DNA from 3 places in the Xanthomonas sp. AC360 genome. Region 2 is predicted to be linked to each of the others. Evidence: predicted binding sites of a transcription regulator. Region 2 holds the regulator's gene; each other region holds the start of a gene.
The links. The regulator HrcA, encoded in region 2, represses chaperone genes, less so after heat shock. The targets are predictions, from matches to a motif close to TTNGCACTCNNNNNNNNNGAGTGCNAA.
Positions count from the first base shown of each region.

Region 1: a site for HrcA is predicted at 4,622-4,648, ahead of rpoH (RNA polymerase sigma factor RpoH). Genes of this name have one in related genera too.
Region 3: a site for HrcA is predicted at 2,217-2,243, ahead of ACZZ0O_RS08855 (co-chaperone GroES). Genes of this name have one in related genera too.

Region 1 covers NZ_OZ409846.1:664,246-671,848, forward strand. The annotation lists gene ACZZ0O_RS02900 (glutathione S-transferase family protein) at 1-92, opposite strand, end outside; gene ACZZ0O_RS02905 (NYN domain-containing protein) at 95-922, opposite strand; gene ACZZ0O_RS02910 (hypothetical protein) at 919-1,512, opposite strand; gene ACZZ0O_RS02915 (NAD(P)/FAD-dependent oxidoreductase) at 1,630-2,922, shown strand; gene ACZZ0O_RS02920 (trimeric intracellular cation channel family protein) at 2,975-3,589, shown strand; gene rpoH (RNA polymerase sigma factor RpoH) at 3,736-4,611, opposite strand; gene ung (uracil-DNA glycosylase) at 4,810-5,535, opposite strand; gene ACZZ0O_RS02935 (response regulator) at 5,532-6,374, opposite strand; gene ftsX (permease-like cell division protein FtsX) at 6,383-7,333, opposite strand; gene ftsE (cell division ATP-binding protein FtsE) at 7,330-7,603, opposite strand, start outside.
Region 2 covers NZ_OZ409846.1:3,229,793-3,237,395, reverse strand. The annotation lists gene dnaJ (molecular chaperone DnaJ) at 1-462, opposite strand, end outside; gene dnaK (molecular chaperone DnaK) at 625-2,550, opposite strand; gene grpE (nucleotide exchange factor GrpE) at 2,693-3,211, opposite strand; gene hrcA (heat-inducible transcriptional repressor HrcA) at 3,311-4,342, opposite strand; gene recN (DNA repair protein RecN) at 4,482-6,146, shown strand; RNA gene ACZZ0O_RS14015 (sX9 sRNA) at 6,361-6,428, shown strand; gene fur (ferric iron uptake transcriptional regulator) at 6,626-7,036, opposite strand; gene ACZZ0O_RS14005 (outer membrane protein assembly factor BamE) at 7,141-7,536, shown strand.
Region 3 covers NZ_OZ409846.1:2,060,589-2,068,191, forward strand. The annotation lists gene ACZZ0O_RS08850 (endonuclease) at 76-1,848, opposite strand; gene ACZZ0O_RS08855 (co-chaperone GroES) at 2,293-2,580, shown strand; gene groL (chaperonin GroEL) at 2,728-4,368, shown strand; gene ACZZ0O_RS08865 (S1 family peptidase) at 4,575-5,378, opposite strand; gene ACZZ0O_RS08870 (nuclear transport factor 2 family protein) at 5,583-6,059, opposite strand; gene ACZZ0O_RS08875 (TetR/AcrR family transcriptional regulator) at 6,123-6,692, opposite strand; gene yghX (YghX family hydrolase) at 6,978-7,603, shown strand, end outside.

The DNA of each region.
Region 1 (7,603 bases), 2.6 Mb from region 2:
CACCACAACACCTTGCGCACATTGGTGGAATTACGACGCCCCCAGAGCGTGATCGTCGGCTGTGCAGCGGGAGCCATCGCGTCGTGCGTCATCGTCATTTTCCGGTGGCGGGTTTGGCTGTTGCGCGCGCTGCACGCTTAGAGCTGGCTTGTGGTTCCGGTGCAACGGCAGGCACGGCAGTTTTCGCACGATTGTCGCTGCCCTTGGGCGTATCGCGCACCCACAAGGCCTGCTCGTCCAGCTTGAGCTCGAACAGGCCGATCGCGCGCACCAGATCGCTGAGTTTGCGATAGCCGTAATTGCGTGGATCGAACGAAGCCTGGTTAGCCACCTGCTTGCCCACCGCGCTCAACAAGGCCCAACCATCGTCCTCGCATGCGCTGACGATGGCGTTGCGCAGCATCTGCACCAGGCGCGTATCGCTGCGCAGCGCGGTGGCATCCTTGCGCCCGGCCGCGGTATCGCGGGCCGCGGCGGCTTGCTCGCCCAGCGCTTCCACATAGGTGAATTTGGAGCAGGCATTGACGAACGGCGCCGGGGTTTTCTTCTCGCCAAAACCATAGACCTTCATGCCATCGGTGAGCAGACGCATCACCAACGGGGTGAAATCCGCATCGCTGGAGACGATCGCAAACCCATCCAGATTGCGCGCGTACAGCAGGTCCATCGCATCGATCACCATCGCCATATCCGAGGCGTTCTTGCCGGAGCTATAGGCAAACTGCTGAATCGGCCGAATCGCATAATCGTGCAAGGCCGCTTCCCAGCCTTTCAGGTGCGGGCTCTTCCAGTTGCCGTAGGCGCGGCGCACGTTGGCCACGCCATAACGCGCCACTTCCGCCAGCACCACATCGATCTTGCCGGCCGGCGCATTGTCGGCATCGATCAGCAAGGCGATCCGTTTGTCGGGATTGTCGGTCATGCGCGTTCCTCCAAAGACGTGCCCGCGTCGGTTTGCATCTCCGATTCGGTTTCTATTTCCGATTCGGTTTCTATCTCTGATTCGGTTTCGGTTTCGGTTTCGGTTTCGGTTTCGAGCTCGCTATCGTCCGCGGCCGGCAGCGCGAAGTGCCTGCCATCGCGCATGATGAGTTCTCCGTCGGTCAGAATCTCCTGCTCGGAGTCGGCACTGACCCAGGTGGCCTGCACGCGGCCGGCGCCGCGATCGCCTTCCACATTGAACACAAACTCCTCGCTTCCCTCCGCCAGACTCGTGCGGTACAGATCGACCCGCATCGTGTGGATCTGGCCGATATGTTCCTGCACCACGGCGTCGGCTTGCAGTGCAGTACGCGCCTGATCGGTAAACAGCGACCAGCCGATGCCGAGCAGCCACACGCTCGCTGCCAGGACCACGATCCCGAACAGCGTTGCGCAAGCCAGCACGCCGATCAGGCCGATCGCCACGCTGCTGAGCTTTTTCCTGGCCACAGGCGCGGGCGGGGCAGCCGGCGCTGCGGTGGGCATGGCGGCTGGCGGCAGCGGTGGCAAGGGCGGTGGCAATGAGGACATGCGATGGCCGTCAGAAGTGGATGCGACATGATGCCGCAGCCACGCGGCGCCAACGCGTCATGTTCATTGGGAATTTGGCATTCTGTCGTGCCCGCGTTGCCTTCCATCGGACCTACGATGACCTCATCTCCCTCCCCCGCCTCCTTGCATCTGGTTGTGGTCGGCGGCGGTTTCGCCGGCTTGTGGGCGACCCGCGCGCTCGATGACCCCGCCATCCGCATCACCTTGATCGACCGGCAAAACCACCATCTGTTCCAACCGTTGCTGTACCAGGTCGCCACCGCCGGGCTGTCGGCACCGGATATTGCCGCACCGCTGCGCCACATCCTGCGCGAGCAGCGCAATGTCGAAGTGTTACTTGGCGATGTGGCCGAAATCGCGCCAACCCGTCGCGAAGTGGTACTGACCGATGGCAAGACGCTCGGCTACGACATGCTGCTGCTGGCCACCGGCGCCACCCATGCCTACTTCGGCAACGACCAGTGGGCCGAACATGCGCCCGGCTTGAAGACCCTCTACGACGCGCTGGTGCTGCGCCGCAAGCTGCTGCTGGCCTTCGAGCGGGCCGAGGCCGAATCCGACCCAGCCGCGCGTGCGGCCTGGCTGAGCTTTGCGGTAGTCGGCGGCGGCCCCACCGGTGTCGAGCTGGCCGGCACCCTGGCCGAGATCGCACGCCACACGCTCAAGAACGAATTCCGCCACATCGACCCGCGCCAGGCGCGCGTGCGCCTGGTCGAAGCCGGCCCGCGCGTGTTGCCGTCGTTCCCCGACGATCTTACCGACAAGGCGCGCAAGCAGCTGGAGCGGCTGGGTGTGGAAGTCCACACCGGCACGCCGGTGACCCATATCGATGCGCTGGGTTACCAGCTTGGCGACAGCTTCGTCCCCGCGCGCACCGTGGTATGGGCCGCCGGCGTGGCCGCCTCGCCGCTGGCGCGCACCCTGGGCGTGCCGCTGGATCGCGCCGGCCGCGTGCTGGTGGCGCCGGACCTGAGCGTGCCCGGCCACCCGGAGATCTTCGTCGGCGGCGATCTGGCGTCGGTGCAGCAGAACGGTCGCCCGGTGCCGGGCGTGGCGCCGGCAGCCAAGCAGATGGGCAAGCACATCGCCAAGGCGATCCGTGCGCGCCAGCGCGGTCAGGAGGCGGCCGCGTTCCGGTATCAGGACTTCGGCAACCTGGCCACCATCGGCCGCATGGCCGCCATCGTGCACGTGGGCAAGCTGAAGCTGTCCGGCATCGTGGCGTGGTGGTTCTGGCTGGCCGCGCACGTCTACTTCCTGATCGGCTTCCGCAACCGCTTCGTGGTGTTGGTGAACTGGGCGATGGCGTACTGGAGCTACCAACGCGCCGCACGCATCATCTTCGGTGGCGCAACCGACGACCCGCCGCCCAACACCAAGGACGGATGACAGCGCCACCGGCCGTGCGCGATGCTGTGCGGCCTGATTCGACGGTCTACGTGTGGCAACTGTCCTGTTCCTGCTGGATCTGCTCGGCACCTTCGTGTTCGCCCTGAGCGGCGCGACCGTGGCAGTGCGCAACCGCCTGGACCTATTCGGCGTGCTGGTGCTGTCGTGCGCGGCCGCTGTCTCCGGCGGCATCGTGCGCGATGTGTTGATCGGCGCCACCCCGCCGGCGGCACTGGTCCACCCGCAGTATCTGCTCACCGCCTGCCTGGCCGGCGTCGCCGGGTTTTACTGGCACGCGGCAGTGGAGCGCCTGCGCAACCCGGTGCAGATTTTCGACGCGGCGGGTCTGGCGCTGTTTGCGGTCTACGGCACCAGCAAGGCGCTGGACTACAACCTCAGCCCGTTGAGCGCCACGTTGTTGGGCATGCTCAGCGGCATCGGTGGCGGCATCGCACGCGACCTGCTGGTCGCCCGCACGCCGGTAGTCTTGCAAGCGGAGTTATATGCGGTCGCCGCGCTTGCCGGTGGCGGCCTGGTGGCCGTCGGCCACGTGCTCGGCGTGCCGCAAGCCTGGTCGCTGGCAACCGGTGCCGGCGTGTGCTTTGGCCTGCGCTTTATGGCGATCCGTTATGGCTGGCATCTGCCGGTGGCCCGCTTGCCGGAATAGTCGTCATCGGCCAAAGCCGCGATACCGTCCGCATCATCCGGACGGTGCATCAGCTTCTACGAGACTGTTTGCGCTGCCGACCCGCAACGCAAACGGCCCGGATCAACCGGGCCGTTCGTGCAGCATGTACCGCGTGATCGAACCGATCAGGCGACGAACAGTGCCTTCATCTTCTTCAGCGCGTTCGCCTCGATCTGGCGGATACGCTCGGCCGACACGCCGTATTCGTCGGCCAGCTCCTGCAGCGTCACCTTGGACTCCGAATCCAGCCAGCGGCGCTTGACGATATCGCGCGAGCGCGCATCCAGACCGGCCATGCCTTCGCGCAGCAACTGCAGCTGGTTGTCTTCGCTGTCGTGCCGCTCATAGGCCTGCGACGGGTCTTCTTCGTTGGCCACCAGATAGCTGACCGGCGACGGCGGACCATGATCGTCATCTTCATCCGACGACGCGTCGAAGCCGATATCCCGGCCGGACAGACGCGACTCCATCTCCATCACTTCACGCTCGGAGACGTTCAGGTCCTTGGCGACCGCGGTCACTTCGGAGGCGTTGAGCCAGCCCAGACGAGTCTTGGACTTGCGCAGGTTGAAGAACAGCTTGCGCTGCGCTTTGGTCGTGGCGACCTTGACGATGCGCCAGTTCTTCAAAATGAACTCGTGCATTTCGGCACGGATCCAGTGCACCGCGAAGCTGACCAGGCGCACGCCCATTTCCGGGTCGAAGCGCTTGACCGCCTTCATCAAGCCGATATTGCCTTCCTGGATCAGGTCGCCCAGCGGCAGGCCGTAGCCGTTGTAACCGCGGGCCACGTGCACCACGAAGCGCAGATGGGAATGGACCAATTCACGCGCTGCGTCCAGGTCCAGCTCGTCGCGGAAGCGGCGGGCCAGATTCTGTTCCTCATCGACCGACAGCACCGGAATCTGGTGCACGGCACCGATGTAGGCGTCCAGCGAACCGAGCGCACTGGGAATCGGGAGATTGTTTGCCACAAGGGCAGTCGAGGTAGTCTGGTTCATAGGCACCATCTTAGCAGTCGAACTATTGGACTGCTGGGTACAGAAAGAGTTCCCAGCGTTCCATTTATAGGACGTTCGGGCTTTCAGCCTTGGCGGCGTTCTACCGCGCAGCTCCCCGAATTCAAGCCCTACGCTACCACTGCGCCCCTGCCCAGACCGTGACAAACCTGTGGCGAAATGCGCGTGCGCAAGGGTTGTTCAGCCGGCGGCCGACGTTGTATCCAACGCGTTGCGCGGCGGCAATGACCAATCGACCGGTTGGATACCGCGGCGCTGCAGATGCTCGTTGGTCTTGGAGAAATGCTTGCATCCCAGAAAGCCGCGATGCGCCGACAACGGCGAAGGATGCGGCGCCTTGAACACGCGGTGGCGTGCCTGGTCGATGACCTTGCCCTTGGACTGCGCGTAGCTGCCCCAGAGCAGGAACACCAGGCCTTCGCGCTCGCGGTTGAGCGTCTCCACCACATGGTCGGTGAAACCTTCCCATCCCTTGTTCTGGTGAGCGCCTGCCCGGCCCTGTTCCACCGTCAGCACCGCATTGAGCAGCAACACGCCCTGGCGCGCCCACGGCATCAGATAGCCGTGATCGGGCCGCGGGATGCCGAGGTCGTCCTGAATTTCTTTGTAGATATTGAGCAGCGACGGCGGCACCGGCACGCCGGGCAGGACCGAAAAACACAGCCCGTGCGCCTGGCCCTCACCGTGGTACGGATCCTGGCCCAGGATCACCACCTTGACCTGCTCGAACGGGGTGGCATCGAAGGCGGCAAACATCTGCGGGCCGGGCGGGAACACCCGCGCGCCAGCCGCCTTGCGCTGGCGCAGAAAGGCCGACAGCTCCTGCATCTCCGGGCGCAGCAACCAGTCACCCACCTTTGCCTTCCACGACGGTTCCAGCTGGATACGCCCTTCCACTTCGGTCATAGGGTGATGGCCTGATCTTCCAGGCGTGCCAGCCGCAATTGGAACAACACCTTGGTCACCAGCAGGCGCTCTTCGATGGGTTTTTGCACCAGATCGTTGGCGCCAGCGCGCAGCAGTTCGGACTGGTTGCGCGGATTGGTGTCGCCAGTCATCACCAGCACCGGCAGGCGGCGCTTGCCGTAGGCGAAATCGATGCGGATGCGCTCGACCACATCGCGGCCGTTGAGCTCGCCTTTCAGGGTCACGTCGGTCAGCACCACGTCGATACGGCGCTCGGTGCGGCCCAGCGATTCGGCGGTGAGCAGCGCAAACGCATCCTCGGCGGTGAGCACGTGCACCACTTTCAGGCTCTGGCGCTCGAGCATGCGCTTGGTCGCCTCGGCCACCACGCGGCTGTCTTCGATGTAGAGCACGGTGGCGCCCACTACCGGCTCGGGCTGCACATAACCGCGGATAAAGGTCGCCAGGGCTTCATGGCCCAGCGCCTTGTCGAAATAATCGGTGACGTACTCGGTAAAACGACGCTCGACCAGATGCTGCTGCGCATCGCCGGAGACCACGATCACCGGCACATAGGCCTGGCCGGCCGCTTCGCGCACGCTGCGCGCCAGGGTCAGGCCATCGCCATCGGGCAAGGACAGCGAGGTGGTCACCAGATCCACCGCACCGGACTCCAGCGCAGCGCGCGCTTCGGCAATGCTGGCGCAGCCAATCACCTGCACATTGGGCAGGTCGCGCCGGAGCACGTCGGCAATGAGCTTGCGTACCAGCTTCGAACCATCGACGACCATCACACGTGGTGCGTCGCTGATCAGGTGTTTGAGATCTGGTGGATGCATGGCAGGCCTCAGGTCTCGGTGGGACGGGTCTGACGAAGGAAATGGCCGGTCACCAGCCAGGCGCCCAGCCAACCCAGCACCAGGGTGCCGATCAGCACCATCACAGAATGCAGCAGATCCAGCCCGTGCAGGGTAAAGGAACTGCCGTAGCTATCGGCCAATGTGGCCAATGGCGCGCGCAATGCCAAGCCCGAGGCGGCGATGAGAGCGAGCGCAACAGCGCCAGCGCCCAGCCCGTACCACGCACCCAGATACAGGAACGGGCGACGGATGAAGCCATCGCTGGCACCGAGCAATTGCAGCACGCCAATCTCTTCGCGCCGCGACTGAATGTCCAGCCGCACGGTGTTGCCGACCACCAGCACCGCGCCGATGCCAAGCAGCGCCGACAGCACCTGCACCAGGCGTTCGCCGAAATGCAGCCAGCCATCCAGACGCTTGCGCCACAACGCGTCGTGCTGCACCTGGTCGGTCTGCGGCAAGGCCTGCAACGCGCCGGCCAGCTGCGCGTCGTCGGCCGCATCTGTGGGGGTGACGATCAACAGCGTGGGCAGCGGATTCTCGCCCAGCGCATCGGCGGCTTCGTCGAGTTTTGCGCTCTCGCGCAACGCGGCCAACCCCTGCTCCGGTGTGCGCAGCGTCACCTGGGCCACGTCGGGGCGCGCACGCAACTCGCCGGCAAGCGCTTGCGCGGCATCGGCGGCGACATCGACCTTGAGGAACAGATTGATTTCGCGCGACTGCTGCACGCTGCCGGCCAGCAGCTTGACGTTGTCCAGCGCGATCGACAGCCCCAGCGGCAGCGCCAGCGCCAAGGCCATCACCACGATGGTCAGCAACGTTGCCCAAGGCTTGCGCATCGCGCGGCCCAGGCTGAAGGCGATGCTGTGCAGGTGGTGGTCGATCCACACGCCGAAGCGCGACGGCGCCACGGATTCGGTATTGGCGAGCTTGCTCATTCGGCCAGATCCTGCGGCGAGATGTCGTCGACCAGGCGGCCGTGATCCAGGATCAGCACCCGCTTGCGCATCTGCTTGAGCAAGGCAAGGTCGTGGCTGACCACCAGCACGCTGGTGCCGCGCGCGGGCAGTTCGGCAAACAACTGCATGATTTCGGCGGCCAGTGCCGGGTCGAGATTGCCGGTAGGCTCATCAGCCACCAGCAGACGCGGCTCACCGACGATGGCACGCGCAATCCCCACGCGTTGCTGCTCGCCCGCCGACAGCTGC
Region 2 (7,603 bases):
CGAGCCACTGCCGTGGCAGGGTTCGCATTCGATCAGGGTCGGAATCTCGATGCGTCGCTCGATGCCGGCGACGGCTTCTTCCAGATCCAGTTCCAGTACGTAACCGACGTCGGCGCCACGTCGCGCAGCGCGCGGACCGGCGGCGCCACCGCCAAAAATATTGCCGAAGATATCGCCAAAGATATCTCCCATGTCGGGGCCGCCAGGCCCGCCACCGCCACCACCGCCCATGCCGTGCTCGAAGGCCGCGTGGCCATGCGCATCGTAGGCGCGGCGCTTGTTGCCGTCCGACAACACTTCATAGGCTTCCTTGCACTCCTTGAACAGCGCCTCGGACGCGGCGTCGCCCGGATTACGATCCGGGTGGTGCTTCATGGCGCAACGGCGATAGGCCTTCTTCAGCTCTTCGTCGCTGGCACCGCGGGCAACGCCCAGCACTTCGTAGTAATCGCGTTTGCTCATAAGCGGGGATTCGTGGTTCGTGATTCGTGATTCGTTTGAAACGCGAAGGCGGACAGCATGCTGCTGGTCCGCCTTGGCGACGCGACGCGTAGAGGATATCGGGCGGGAGGGGCATGCGCTTTAGCGCCTGCCCCTCCCCACGCCCGACTCCCAAATCACGGCTTACTTCTTGTCGTCCTTGACCTCGGTGAACTCGGCGTCCACCACGTCATCGGCAGCCTTGGAGGCCTGCGCATTGCCGCTGGCCGCATCGGCGTTGCCGCCCTGCTCTGCCGCGGCGGCCGCTGCGTACAGCGACTGGCCGGCTTCTTCCAGCGTCTTGCTGCGCGCGTCGATCTGCGCCTTGTCGTCGCCCTTCATGGCGGTCTCAAGATCCGACAGCGCCGCTTCCACCTTGCCGATCACATCGCCACCGACCTTGCTGCCATGCTCGGTGATCGCGGTGCGGGTGGCGTGGATCAGACCATCGGCCTGGTTGCGGGTCTGCACCAGCTCCTGGAACTTCTTGTCTTCTTCGCGGTTGGCTTCCGCGTCGGCGACCATGCGCTGGATCTCTTCGTCCGACAAGCCCGAACCGGCCTTGATCTCGACCTTCTGTTCCTTGTTGGTCTTTTTGTCCTTGGCCGACACGTGCAGGATGCCGTTGGCGTCGATGTCGAAAGACACCTCCACCTGCGGCATGCCGCGCGGCGACGGCTCGATGCCGGACAGGTCGAACTTGGCCAGCGACTTGTTGAAGCGGGCCTGCTCGCGCTCACCCTGCAACACGTGCACGGTCACGGCCGACTGGTTGTCTTCGGCGGTGGAGAAGGTCTGCGAAGCCTTGGTCGGGATGGTGGTGTTCTTTTCGATGATCTTGGTGAACACGCCGCCCATGGTTTCGATACCCAGCGACAGCGGGGTCACGTCCAGCAGCAGCACGTCCTTGACGTCGCCAGCCAGCACGCCGCCCTGGATCGCAGCGCCCACGGCCACGGCTTCGTCCGGGTTGACGTCCTTGCGCGGTTCCTTGCCGAAGAAATCGGCAACCGCCTGCTGCACCTTCGGCATGCGGGTCTGACCGCCGACCAGGATCACTTCATTGATGTCGCTGGCGCGCAGGCCGGCGTCGTTCAACGCGGTGCGGCACGGCTCGATCGACTTCTTGACCAAGTCTTCCACCAGCGCTTCGAGCTTGGCACGGGTCAACTTGATGTTGAGGTGCTTCGGGCCCGACGCATCGGCGGTGACGTACGGCAGATTCACTTCGGTTTGCTGGCTGGTCGACAGCTCGATCTTGGCGCGCTCTGCGGCATCTTTCAGGCGCTGCAGCGCCAACGGGTCCTTGCGCAGATCGATGCCCTGATCCTTGTTGAACTCGTCCACCAGGTATTCGATGACGCGGTTGTCGAAGTCTTCGCCGCCCAGGAAGGTGTCGCCGTTGGTGGCCAGCACTTCGAACTGCTTTTCGCCATCGACTTCGGCGATTTCGATGATCGACACGTCGAAGGTACCGCCGCCCAGGTCGTACACCGCAATCTTGCGATCGCCGCCGTTCTTGTCCAGGCCATAGGCCAGGGCTGCGGCGGTCGGCTCGTTGATGATGCGTTTGACGTCCAGACCGGCGATGCGGCCGGCGTCCTTGGTGGCCTGACGCTGGCTGTCGTTGAAGTACGCCGGCACGGTGATTACCGCTTCGGTGACTTTCTCGCCGAGGAAGTCTTCGGCGGTCTTCTTCATCTTTTCCAGCACGCGCGCGGAGATTTCCTGCGGCGCCATGCGCTTGGAATCGCTGGTCTGCACCCAGGCGTCGCCGTTGTCGTGCGCCAGGATGCCGTACGGCACGTGCGAGATGTCCTTCTGCACTTCGGCGTCGGTGAACTTGCGGCCGATCAGGCGCTTCACCGCGTAGAAGGTGTTCTTCGGGTTGGTCACCGCCTGGCGCTTGGCCGAGGCACCGACCAGCACTTCGCCGTCCTTGGTGTAGGCGACGATCGAGGGCGTGGTGCGATCGCCCTCGGAATTTTCGATGACGCGGGCCTTGCCGCCGTCCATGATCGCCACGCACGAGTTCGTGGTGCCGAGGTCAATACCAATGATCTTGCCCATGGATACGCTCCTGATGATTCTGTAGCTGTGTCCGGCGACGCCGGGTCTGGCTGAGATGTGGGGGTGGCGCGCAGGTGTTCAAGCCATCTGTGCGCATCTGTGTTCTAACGGCGCGCCCGGCAGTTCAGCCGGGCGCTGGCAATCAGTCGTGCTTGGCCACGACCACCAGGGCCGGGCGCAGCAGGCGATCGTTGAGCAGGTAGCCCTTCTGGAACACCTGCACGATGTGGCCCGGCGCAATGCCTTCGGCCTCGCCCTGGCTGATCGCCTGGTGCTGGTCGGGGTTGAACGGCTGGCCAACCGGGTCCAACAGGGTCAGGCCGTTGTCGGCAGCGACCTTGAGCAATTGCTTGTAGGTCATGTCCAGGCCATCGCGCAGCGGGCTGGGCTGGGTACCGGCGGCGGTGAGCCCGGCGTCCAGGCTGTCGAACACCGGCAGCAGCTCGCCCAGCAGCTTCTCGTTGGCGAACTTGCGCGCGTTCTCGACGTCGCGCGCGATGCGCTTGCGCTGGTTTTCCAGGTCGGCGCGCTCGCGCAGGGCGTCGGCCTTGACCAGCGCGATCTCGCTGCGCAGCGACTCGATCTCGGCCTTGAGCGGATCGGTCTCGGGTGGATTCTGGGACAGGTCTTCGGAGTCGAATTCGGGGTGGTCTTGGTTCATATGCAGTTCCCGGGCAAGCGGAACGCCCGCCCCAACGTCACCCCGTATGTGGGCGCTCGGCCGCGTTTCAAGCAAAACGATGACTTCGATTGCCGCTGGTTATCGCGTGCCGGGCGGCTCCATGGCCGCGCCCAGCACCTGGGCGGCGGTCTGCACCAGCGGAATCAGGCGGTCGTAGGCCATGCGTTTGGGCCCGATCACCCCCAGCACGCCCAGCACCTGGCCATTGGCGGCATACGGTGCGGTGACCAGCGAGACGTCTTCCAGCGACACCATGCCGGTCTCCTCACCGATGAAGATCCGTACGCCCGGTGCCTGGATGGTGCGTTCGAGCAGCTGCAGGATCTCGCGCTTGCTGGCGAAGGCTTCGAACAGCTCGCGCAGCCGGTCCAGGTCCGACAGGTCCTGCACGCCCATCAGCCGGGTCTGCCCGGCCATCACCATGTCATCCGCCTCGGCCGGCACCAGCGCCTCGCTGGCCAGGTCCACGCTGTGCGCCAGCAACTGCTCCATTTCGTTCTTGGCCACGCGCAGTTCGCGCAGCAGCGAGGCGCGGATGTCCGACAGCGCGCGCCCGGCGAACTGCGCATTGAGGTAGTTGGCCACCCGCTCCAGCTCGGCCGGCTCGTAGGCGCGGCGCGGCTCGATCACCCGGTTCTGCACTTCGTTGTCGGCAAACACCAGGATCGCCAGCACCCGCCGCGCATCCAGGGGCACGAAATCGATATGCCGGAACGCGAACTGCTCCCGGCGCGGGGCGCTGACCACCCCCACGAAGTGACTCATCGCCGACAGCATCTGCGAGGCGCTGCCCAGCAGCGACTGGGTGCCATTGCCGCTGGCCAGCTCCGCGCGCAGGCGCCGCACCTCTTCTTCGCCGGGCGGCTGCATCTGCACCAGGCTGTCGACGAACACCCGGTAGCCATGCGCGGTGGGAATGCGCCCGGCCGAGGTGTGCGGAGAGCTGAGCAGCCCCACGTCCTCCAGATCGGCCAGAATATTGCGGATGGTCGCCGGGCTCACATCCAGCCCGGCATGCTGGGCCAGGGTTTTCGAGCCCACCGGCTCGCCATCGCGGATGTAGCGTGCGATCAAGGTGCGCAGCAACTGGCGGGCGCGGGGGTCGAGCATTGGGGACTGGGACGCGCGCATGGGATCATCCGGTGAGACTGGGCATAGATAATGTCTGGCCCCGGGGATGGCAAGCGTCCGACTCCCCGACCGCACCTTCCTGCCCTAAGCTTCCCCAACGCATTCACACTCGGCTCTCATGCTCAGACACCTCTCGATCAAGGATTTCGCCGTTGTCCGCGCCACCGAACTGGAGTTCGGGCCGGGTATGACCGTGGTGTCGGGCGAAACCGGCGCCGGCAAGTCGCTGATGGTGGACGCGCTGGGCTTCCTGTCCGGCTTGCGCGCCGACAGCGGCGTCGTGCGCCATGGCGCCGACCGCGCCGAGCTGTCGGCGGAGTTTCAGCTGCCGGCCGCGCACCCGGGCCTGACCTGGCTGGCCGACAACGAGCTGGACGACGAGGCCCAATGCCAGCTGCGCCGCATCATTCGCGCCGACGGCGGCTCGCGTGCCTGGATCAACGGCCGCCCGGTGACCTCTTCGCAATTGGCCGAACTGGCGTCACGGCTGGTGGAAATCCACGGCCAGCACGAGCACCAGGCCCTGATGGCCCGCCACAGCCAGCTCGCCCTGCTCGACGCCTACGCCCGCAACAGCGCCCAGCGCGAGCAGGTACGTCAGGCCAGCCAGCGCTGGCAGGCGCTGCTGGACGAGCGCGACGCGCTGTCTGCGCAGGGCGATGTCTCCGACCGCATCGGTTTTCTCGAACATCAATTGGGCGAGCTGGAACGCGAGGACCTGGACCCGGCCGCGATCGCGGCCCTGGACGTCAATCACCGCCGTCAGGCGCATGCCACCGCGCTGATCGGCGCCTGCGACAGCGTGGCCCAGCAGCTCAACGGCGATGACGGCGCGTCGGCACTGGGCTTGTTGCAGGACAGCCGCCACGACCTGGCCCGCGTCGCCGAGCACGAGCCGCGCCTGGGCGAGGTGGACGCGCTGCTGGACAGCGCCGTGATCCAGATCGAAGAAGCACTGGCCCTGCTCGACCGCGTGCGCGACGACCTGGACGCCGACCCGGCCCAGTTCGAAGCGATGGAACGCAGTCTCGGCCGCCTGCACGACCTGGCGCGCAAACACCGTGTCGCCCCGGACGAGCTGGCCGCCCACCGCGAGCGCATGAGTCTGGAAGTGGAAAGCCTGCGTGGTGCCGACGAGCGCCTGCAGCAGCTGGACAAGCACATCGAGTCCGCCACCGGCGCCTGGCGCAGCGCCGCCGGCGTGCTCAGCGACAGTCGCAAGACCGCCGCCGAAGCCTTGTCCGCGGCCACCACCACACTGATCGGCGAATTGGGCATGGGCGGCGGGCAATTCCTGATTCAGCTGCAGCCGCAGGAGACACAGCGCCCGGATCCCAACGGCGCCGAGCGGGTGGAATTCCTGGTCGCCGCCAATGCCGGCCAGCCGCCACGCGCGCTGCGCAAGGTGGCCTCGGGTGGTGAGCTGTCGCGGATTTCGTTGGCGATCGAAGTGGCCGCACTCGGCCTGGACAGTGTGCCGACCATGGTCTTCGACGAAGTCGATTCCGGCATTGGCGGCGCGGTGGCCGATATCGTCGGCCAGAAGCTGCGCGCCTTGGGCGAAGAGCGCCAGGTGCTGTGCGTCACCCACTTGCCGCAGGTCGCGGCCAAGGGCCACGCGCATTACCGGGTCAGCAAGGCGCCGGTAGACGGCATGACCCAGAGCGCGGTCGAGCTGCTCGGCCCGCAGGCGCGCCAGGAAGAGCTGGCCCGCATGCTCGGCGGTGTGGAAGTGAGCAAGGAAGCGCGCGCGGCAGCCCGCAAGCTGTTGCAGAGCGCCTGATCGAGGTCTATTGCGGAGGCTGCGGTGTCAATGCGTTATCGCAGCCTCTGCTGGCGGTTCCGGGCATTGCAGCAATCAACCGACGCAACGTCCGCCCATCCTCCGGCTTGGAGCGGCTGGCAACCTTGACTGCGCTCACCGCCAGGCAGGCGCTGCCAGTGCTTGGTGTTGGTGCTTGGTGCTTGGTGCTTGGTGCTCGGTGTGGCATTGACACATGCCCACTCCGGTTCTGAGCGCGCCGCCCACACCCGCCTGATCACTGCTCGCTCCCTTTTGTCACCGGCTCCCAGACGCGGACTTTGCTCTGCAGGACTGGCAGCGAGTCCGCCCAGGAAAGCGCTCCGCCAGCGCGCTTCACCCGCATGTGCCAGAAGGGCGGATGGGAGCACACAGACGCCAGCGAATCATCACGAACTGCACCTAAAAACGCACAAAGCGGCCGAAGCCGCCTTGTCGTTGCCGTACGCGATGACGCGCGCTTAGCGCGGCCGCTTTTTACGCACGTACAGCACCAGCGAATGCTCTTCCAGCTCATAGCCGTGCTTGGCGGCAATCTGACGCTGCAGTGCCTCGATCTCTTCGCTTTCGAATTCGATGACGTGGCCGGTGTCCACATCGACCATATGGTCGTGGTGGCCGCCGCGATCCAGCTCGTACACGGCCTGGCCGCCTTCGAAATTGTGCTTGAGCACCAGACCGGCGGCCTCGAACTGGGTCAGCACGCGATACACCGTTGCCAGCCCGATCTCGTCGCCGTGATCGAGCAGCTGCCGATAAATGTCTTCTGCGCTGAGGTGATGATGACTGCTCTTCTGCTCGAGCAATTCCAGGATCCGCATGCGCGGATGGGTCACCTTGAGCCCAACTTTGCGCAGGTCGTGGGTTTCCATATGTTCTCCGTTCATTGGCGATTTAGCGCCAGCTGCCATCAAACGGGTCGCGGCGACCGGCGGGAGTGTATCATCGGCGTGATTTCCTCAGCACTTATTCCCCGATGCGCAATCTCCTGCTGGTCGCCGCCGTTGCTCTTTCCACCGCTGGCTGCGGCATCATTTACAAGCAGCCGATCTACCAGGGCAATCTGATCAAACAGAATGCCGTGGAGCAACTGCAGGTCGGCCAGAGCAAGCAGCAGGTCAGCGCGTTGCTGGGTACTCCGTCGATTCCCGACCCGTTCCATGCGCAGCGTTGGGACTACACGTCCACCCAGCGCGTCGATCGCCTGGCGCGTACCGATGTCAAGAATTTCACCGTGTTCTTCGAGAACGATCAGGTGGCGCGCTGGGAAGGCGACTACTTCCCCTCGCAGGACGAGCAGCTGGCCAAGTCGGCACCCAAGCAGTTCGGCCGCAACCTGGCGCGCGACAAGAAGAAGCAGCGCGGCCGTTGATGCGTTCGGTCGGCGATCGCGCGATCGTCTGACCACCCGCAACGCCTGAAAGCCGGCCATCGATGCC
Region 3 (7,603 bases), 1.2 Mb from region 2:
CCGTCGCTGTCGGTCTCCGCTGAAAAGCGCTCCAGCCACACCGGCCCGACGCAGCACGCGCCGGGCCGGTGGGTCTCAGTTGGCCAGCTGGCAGCTGGCCGGCTTGGCCGAATTGAACAGGCCGGCGGTGGCCCATTCGGGGTGATCGACAAACGGGTTGCGGTTGCCCTGGAAGCTGAAGACCACCTGGTTGCGCGCACGCTCGGCATCGTCCGGCGGGTCGGCCTGGTGCCAGGCCAGCAGCGTCGACAACAGGCCCATGTACGCGGGCGAGGACGAGGTCTGCACGATCCGGCTGCGGTCGTCGGTGAGCTCCAGATCCGGTTCGGACTGGCCGGTGGACGCGTCGGTGCCACCTTCGTAGCGGATCGCCATGTACATCACTGCGCGCGCCATGTCGCCCTTGCGCCGTCCCCACACCTCGAAGGTGCCGCCGTTGCCATCGGACGTGCGTACCCAGTTGGAATTGCCCGGATAGCGCCCGCTGCCGCCGCCACTGCCGTCGTTGACCTCGGTCACCCGCTCGCCGCAGCTGCTGGTGCAGGTGGCGTAGGGCTTGTTGCCACGGTCGGCGTTGAAGGTGGTGTCGGTCAGATACAGCATGTGGGTGTCGGTGTAGGGCGCGTACGGCAGGCCGCGGTCGCCGGTGGCACTGCCGAAGCCCAGCGAGTTGGGCCAGGTGTGCTCGCGGTTATAGGTCAGGCCGCTGCCGGTGCCGGCCCGGTCGCTGACTTTGGCGTAGCTGCGGTTACGGTAGGCGTCCAGGATGCGGCCGCTGTTGTTGGGGTCCTCGTCTGCCATCTCCAGGATGGTCCAGGTGCTGGTGCCGGTCCCGCTGTAGGGATAGACCGTGTGGCCGCGAATGGTGGCATTGAGCGAGCAGCGCAACTGGCTGGGGCTGGTGGTGTTGACCCGCGAGTAGTAGCCGGTGCCGCCGCCTCCGGCGGTCGCCACCGTGAAGGCGATCGACTGATTGGCCGCCGGGCTCAAGCCGCTGGCATCGCGGATGGCGCTGGCGGTGATCGCCAGGGCGCAGCGTTCGCCGCCGACCAAGGCGGTGTTGGTGGACAGGGTGAAGCGGGTGCCGCTGGTCGGGTAGCTCAGTGCCACCGTCCCGGAGCTGGCGCAACTCAGCGCAAAGGCGCCGCTGCTCAGCGTCACCGTCTCGCTGAAGCCCACTGCCAGATCGCCGGCCGCCGGGAAGCCGCTCGCGCCCTGGGTCGGCGTGGTGCTGGTGATCGTCGGTGCGCCGGTGGTGCCACCGCCGCCGCTGCCGTTGAAGGTCTGGCCGCGGTTGCAGGCGCCGAAGGTCTGTGCCGCCGAGCCCGCCCAGCTGAAGTTGGCTGCCGCACTGCCGGTGCCGGTGAGCTGTAGCGAACTGCCGACCGCGCTGCTGTTGCTCTCGCTGACCGGCAGGTTCTGGCTGGTGACGCCGGCCGCCGGGCCGCCGCTACCGGTGATGGCGCCTTCGTAGCTGAGGAACTGCACCAGCTGGCCGCTCGGGTTCACCAGCGCCACGCCGTCGTTGGGCCCGTTCTGCACGCCGTTGCTGGCGTAGCTGACGGTGGCAATGCGCACCTGGCTACCGCAACTGACCAGGCTGCCCGCCGGCACCGCCGTGTTGGCGTAGCTCACCGCTGCGCTGGGGGCACTGCCGTTGTACAGATAGATCCGGTAGCCGTTCAGCGATTCGCCGGCGGTGGCCACCACTTCCACGCCTTCGCCGGTATCGCCGGAGGCGCCCGCGTCGTCGTAATGCAGTTCGTTGATGAACACCGCGGCGTGGGCGGTGGGGACGGCCAGGACAATGGCGCAGGCCAGTGGAAGACTACGGAACGGCAACCTCATCGACAGCTCCTTGTGATCGGGGAATGCTGTCCCGACTGTAGAGCCTGTGCATGACAAACGGTGGAACCTGGTTCCATTTTTAGAGCGAGTAGCACCGGCTGCATGTACGGTCGGTGGGCGCAGCCGCTGCCCGGAATCGGCACGCGGCGACAGTCACCGGCGCTCTGTGGCGTTGGGTCGCAACATCCAGCTCCTGCACGCCGCTCACGTTCGCCCCGACGACGGCTTGCCCGGTGTGTTTTTGCCGCGGTTCGCCCGCCGGATGAGACGGCCGGATGAAAATTTTTTGCCGCCAGCCCTTGAAAGCTGCCCGCCCAGCACAATCTCTGGCCCGCACCCGCTCTGTCGGGTTTTTTCCGCGCGCTGTGCTGGCAGTCGTCATATACGAGTGCTAACATCGCCGATAATTTCCAGACCAATCAATCACTTAAGAGGGTCTTATCTATGAGCATCAAGCCGCTTCACGACCGCGTTGTAGTCAAGCCGATCGAAGCCGACGAAGTTTCCGCCGGCGGCATCGTGATTCCTGACTCCGCCAAGGAAAAGTCCACCAAGGGTGAAGTCATCGCCATCGGCGCCGGCAAGCCCCTGGACAACGGCAGCCTGCGCGCGCCGGTGGTCAAGGTTGGCGACAAGGTCATCTACGGCCAGTACGCCGGCAGCAGCTACAAGTCCGAAGGCGTCGAGTACAAGGTGCTGCGCGAAGACGACATCCTGGCAGTCATCGGCTAATCAGGCGCTATGCGCCGGGAATCGGCAGTTGGGAATCGGGAATGGGCAAAGCGGCTAACGCCCTTCGCCATCCCACCCCGCCCCGATTCACGCTGTTGATCTACCGATTCCCCATTCCCTATTCCCCATTTCCGGAGTTACATACAAATGGCTGCTAAAGACATTCGTTTCGGTGAAGACGCACGCAACCGTATGGTGCGTGGCGTCAACATTCTTGCCAATGCCGTCAAGGCGACCCTGGGCCCGAAGGGCCGCAACGTCGTGCTCGAGAAGAGCTTCGGCGCCCCGACCATCACCAAGGACGGCGTCTCCGTCGCCAAGGAAATCGAACTGGCTGACAAGTTCGAGAACATGGGCGCGCAGATGGTGAAGGAAGTCGCGTCGCGCACCAACGACAACGCTGGCGACGGCACCACCACCGCCACCGTGTTGGCTCAGGCCCTGATCCGCGAAGGCGTCAAGGCCGTGGCTGCCGGCATGAACCCGATGGATCTGAAGCGCGGTATCGACCAGGCCGTCAAGGCTGCGGTCGTCGAGCTGAAGAACCTGTCCAAGCCCACCACCGACGACAAGGCAATTGCCCAGGTCGGCACCATCTCGGCCAACTCGGACGAATCGATCGGCAACATCATTGCCGAAGCGATGCAGAAGGTCGGCAAGGAAGGCGTGATCACGGTTGAAGAAGGTTCGGGCCTGGAAAACGAGCTGGACGTGGTCGAGGGCATGCAGTTCGATCGCGGCTACCTCTCCCCGTACTTCATCAACAACCAGCAGAGCCAGTCGGCCGACCTGGACGACCCGTTCATCCTGCTGCACGACAAGAAGATCTCCAACGTGCGCGACCTGCTGCCCGTGCTGGAAGGCGTGGCCAAGGCCGGCAAGCCGTTGCTGATCGTCGCTGAAGAAGTCGAAGGCGAAGCGCTGGCGACCCTGGTGGTCAACACCATCCGCGGCATCGTCAAGGTCGTGGCCGTCAAGGCACCGGGCTTCGGCGACCGTCGCAAGGCGATGCTGGAAGACATGGCCGTGCTGACCGGCGGTACCGTGATCTCCGAGGAAGTGGGTCTGGCGCTGGAGAAGGCCACGATCAAGGACCTGGGCCGTGCGAAGAAGGTGCAGGTCTCCAAGGAGAACACCATCATCATCGACGGCGCTGGCGATTCGGCCGCGATCGAGTCGCGCGTCGGCCAGATCAAGACCCAGATCGAAGACACCTCGTCCGATTACGACCGTGAGAAGCTGCAGGAACGCGTGGCCAAGCTGGCCGGTGGCGTTGCAGTGATCAAGGTCGGCGCATCGACCGAAATCGAAATGAAGGAAAAGAAGGCACGCGTCGAAGACGCCCTGCACGCTACCCGTGCAGCCGTCGAAGAAGGCGTGGTCCCGGGCGGCGGTGTGGCCCTGGTGCGTGCGCTGGTGGCCGTCGGTAACCTGACCGGTGCCAACGAAGACCAGACCCACGGCATCCAGATCGCCCTGCGCGCCATGGAAGCCCCGCTGCGCGAAATCGTGGCCAACGCCGGCGAAGAGCCGTCCGTGATCCTGAACAAGGTCAAGGAAGGCACCGGCAACTACGGCTACAACGCCGCCAACGGCGAGTTCGGCGACATGGTCGAATTCGGCATCCTGGACCCGACCAAGGTCACCCGTTCGGCGCTGCAGAACGCAGCCTCGATCGCCGGCCTGATGATCACCACCGAAGCCATGGTGGCCGATACACCGAAGAAGGACGAGCCGGCAATGCCGGGCGGCGGTGGCATGGGCGGCATGGGCGGCATGGATTTCTGATCCAGCCGGCTTACGCCGACACGCAACACCGCAGTCAAAAGGAGCCCCGCAGCGATGCGGGGCTCTTTTTTTGCGTGCACCGCGACGGTCATCCCGTTTGCATGACGATGCGCTATAAGCTGCGCACGCAACGCCAGGCGCAGCAGCCATGGTCAGATGTCACTGTGCCGCAAGGTCTTCGCGCGTAGACGGCTGCGCGGCCAGAGCTATGGCGACATCACGCCATCGATCCATGCGACATAGCGCGATATGCGGACGTTGTAGACCATTTGTCCGTAGAAACCCGCCTCCAGGGCGTGCTCTGGAACCGCCGTTATCCACGATCCCAGCCCAATGAGTTGCCAGGCGCCCTGCTTCTGCACAACCAGCGGGCCGCCGCTGTCGCCGCTTCCCAACACGCCTTCGAGCGGCAAACCGTGTGCGGGGGGATCGAATCGATACCAGACATAGCGATCGTTGGCTCCAGTAATGGAGTTGTAGGCCCGCCGCAACACGCCGCGATGTGGCGCGTTGGGAATCTGCCCCTCGATGCCATTACCGGTTGCCCCTTTCCCTACCAACATGGCGACTTGCGTGACCTCATCGTTGCCGCGATACAGGGCTACCGGTGCAATTTGCTTCACTGGCGTCTGCAGCTCGACCAGAGCGATGTCATCCGAACCGGCCAGAAAGGCGTGAATCCTGGAAGGATTGCCGGTCTTCAAGGCGTCCTGGCCCAGCGCGTCGGGCATGCGCTTGTAGCCTGGGTGGACGACTACGCGCGCAACTTTGTATGCGTGCCCGTCGATGGTCACCTCGGCTCCCATGCCTTCCATGGGAGCCGCGTGTGCGGCGGTGACGACCCACTTCGGGGCGATGAGAACGCCATGCCCTTCGCCTGGCATATCTGCCAGCGCCGCAAACGCAGATCGATCTACTCGATACTTTGAGTCTTCAACATCGTTACGGATGACAACTGCGTTCGCCGCGAACGGCAGCATACAAAGAGCAACTAATAACTGGCGTTTCATGTACCCGTGCGTCCTTTCATGCATCAACCTGACGGCCATCCGCAAGATTCTTGCGGTCCTCGCTTCAATATAGCCGAGCAGTTTCGACACACCACCGGATTTCTGACGAGACGGCATTCGGTAAGACGAAAGCCGGGAAATGAGGGCTGAGTCGGGGAGCAGCGCTTAGTGCCCGGCGCTTTCATGTCACGCTGCTAACGAAATTTACATGTCCAGATCGGACAGCCCCGGGTGATCATTCGGGCGACGCCCAAGAGGCCAGCGGAATTTACGGTCGCTTTCCTTGATCGGCATGTCGTTGATGCACGAGAAGCGACGCTCCATCAAACCATCCTCCCCAAACTCCCAGTTCTCATTCCCATACGAGCGGAACCAGTTGCCGGAATCGTCCCGCCACTCGTAGGCATAGCGCACTGCGATTCGGTTCTCGGTAAATGCCCACAGCTCCTTAATCAAGCGATACTCCAGCTCCTTATTCCACTTGCGAACAAGGAACTGCCGGGCTTCTTCGCGACCATTGGTGAATTCGGCACGATTGCGCCACTGGGTGTGGAGCGAATAGGCAAGCGAAACCTTGTCGGCATCGCGGGAATTCCAGCCATCCTCGGCGAGACGGACCTTCTCAATCGCCGAGTCACGCGTGAACGGCGGGAGGGGTGGACGGGTTTCATTAGCGGACATAGTGGGGCCTCCAATCGAATTGGATATGCGGGTTACTTCAACGGGGCTTTGAATCTTCAGGTTTTAGCCCCCAACCTGTTTCAACAACACCTGCGCAACGTCTCTTGCGTTGTCTGCGACGTCGTAATCACCCGTCACTCGTGACATGGTGATTGCGCCTTCCATAAGAACCAGCAATTGCCGCGCCAATGTCTCTGGACGCTCTATATGCAATTGCCCTGTGAGCTCAAGCGTGTAGTCCAGCAACTTCTGCTTGTGGAGCTTGGCGATTCTCCGGATCGGATCATCGGGATTGCCGACCTCGCCGGCTGTGTTGATGAATGCGCAGCCGCGGTAGCCTTCCGACGTAAACCACGCTTTAAGCACGGTGAACATGCTCAGAATGCGCTGCTCCGGGCTGTCGGCCTTGTCGCATTCCTGCCTGAACCAGTCGAGCCAACGCACGTCCCGCGCACTTAATGCAGCGGCCGCAATCTCGTCCTTGGTTTCAAAATGGCGGTAGATGCTCTTGCGTGCGACGCCGGAGGTTTTTACCAGAAGGTCCATGCCCATGGCATGGATGCCATTCCGATAAATGAGTTCTTCGGCCGTTGCTAGGATTCTTTGTCTGGTATCGCTCGTCGTCTTGTTCACGCGCTCAAGGTAGAACGATCGTTCTACTTCGTCAACGATCATTTCCTCGATATTTTCTGCGGTGCATTTTGCGTGGGTCTTACGTGTTCTATCGATGCCCCTGCAAAAGTAGCCGTGCTCCTAGACACATCCGACCGCGTGCTAGCCGTGCACGGGTCCTGCCGCAGTAGCACGCAAGCCGTTGTCGGGAGGGACCTGCAGACCAAGTGAAGGCAGCTTCGGCGCAGACCGTATGCTGCCTGGCGTGATCGCCCAACTCGCCAGGCCAGCTCCAGGAGAACGCCGATGCCCCGTCTGACTGCCCAGGATGTTCATCCCGCACTGCTCGAGCTCTACGACGGCTATGTGCACGGCACGCTGAGCCGGCGCGAGTTTCTCGATCGCGCCGCCGCTTTTGCGGTGGCCGGGTTGAGTGCGGCGGCGATCCTGGAAGCGATGAGTCCCGACTACGCGCTGGCCACCCAGGTGGAATTCACCGACCCGGACATCGTCGCCGAGTACATCCGGTATCCCTCGCCCAACGGGCATGGCGACGTACGTGGCTATCTGGTGCGCCCGGCCAAGACCAGCGCGCCAGTGCCGGGCGTGGTGGTGGCGCACGAGAATCGCGGGTTGAATCCGTATATCGAAGATGTAGCGCGGCGCGTGGCCAAGGCCGGCTTCGTCGCGCTGGCGCCGGATGGCCTGAGTTCGGTCGGCGGGTATCCCGGTAACGACGAGAAGGGCCGCGCGCTGCAGCAGCAGGTCGATCCCACCAAGCTGATGAATGATTTTTTCGCCGCCGTGGAGTTCTTGATGCGCCGCGAGAACAGCACCGGCAAGGTCGGCATCACCGGCTTCTGTTATGGCGGTGGGGTGGCCAATGCAGCGGCCGTGGCCTACCCCGAGCTGGCCGCCGCCGTGCCGTTCTA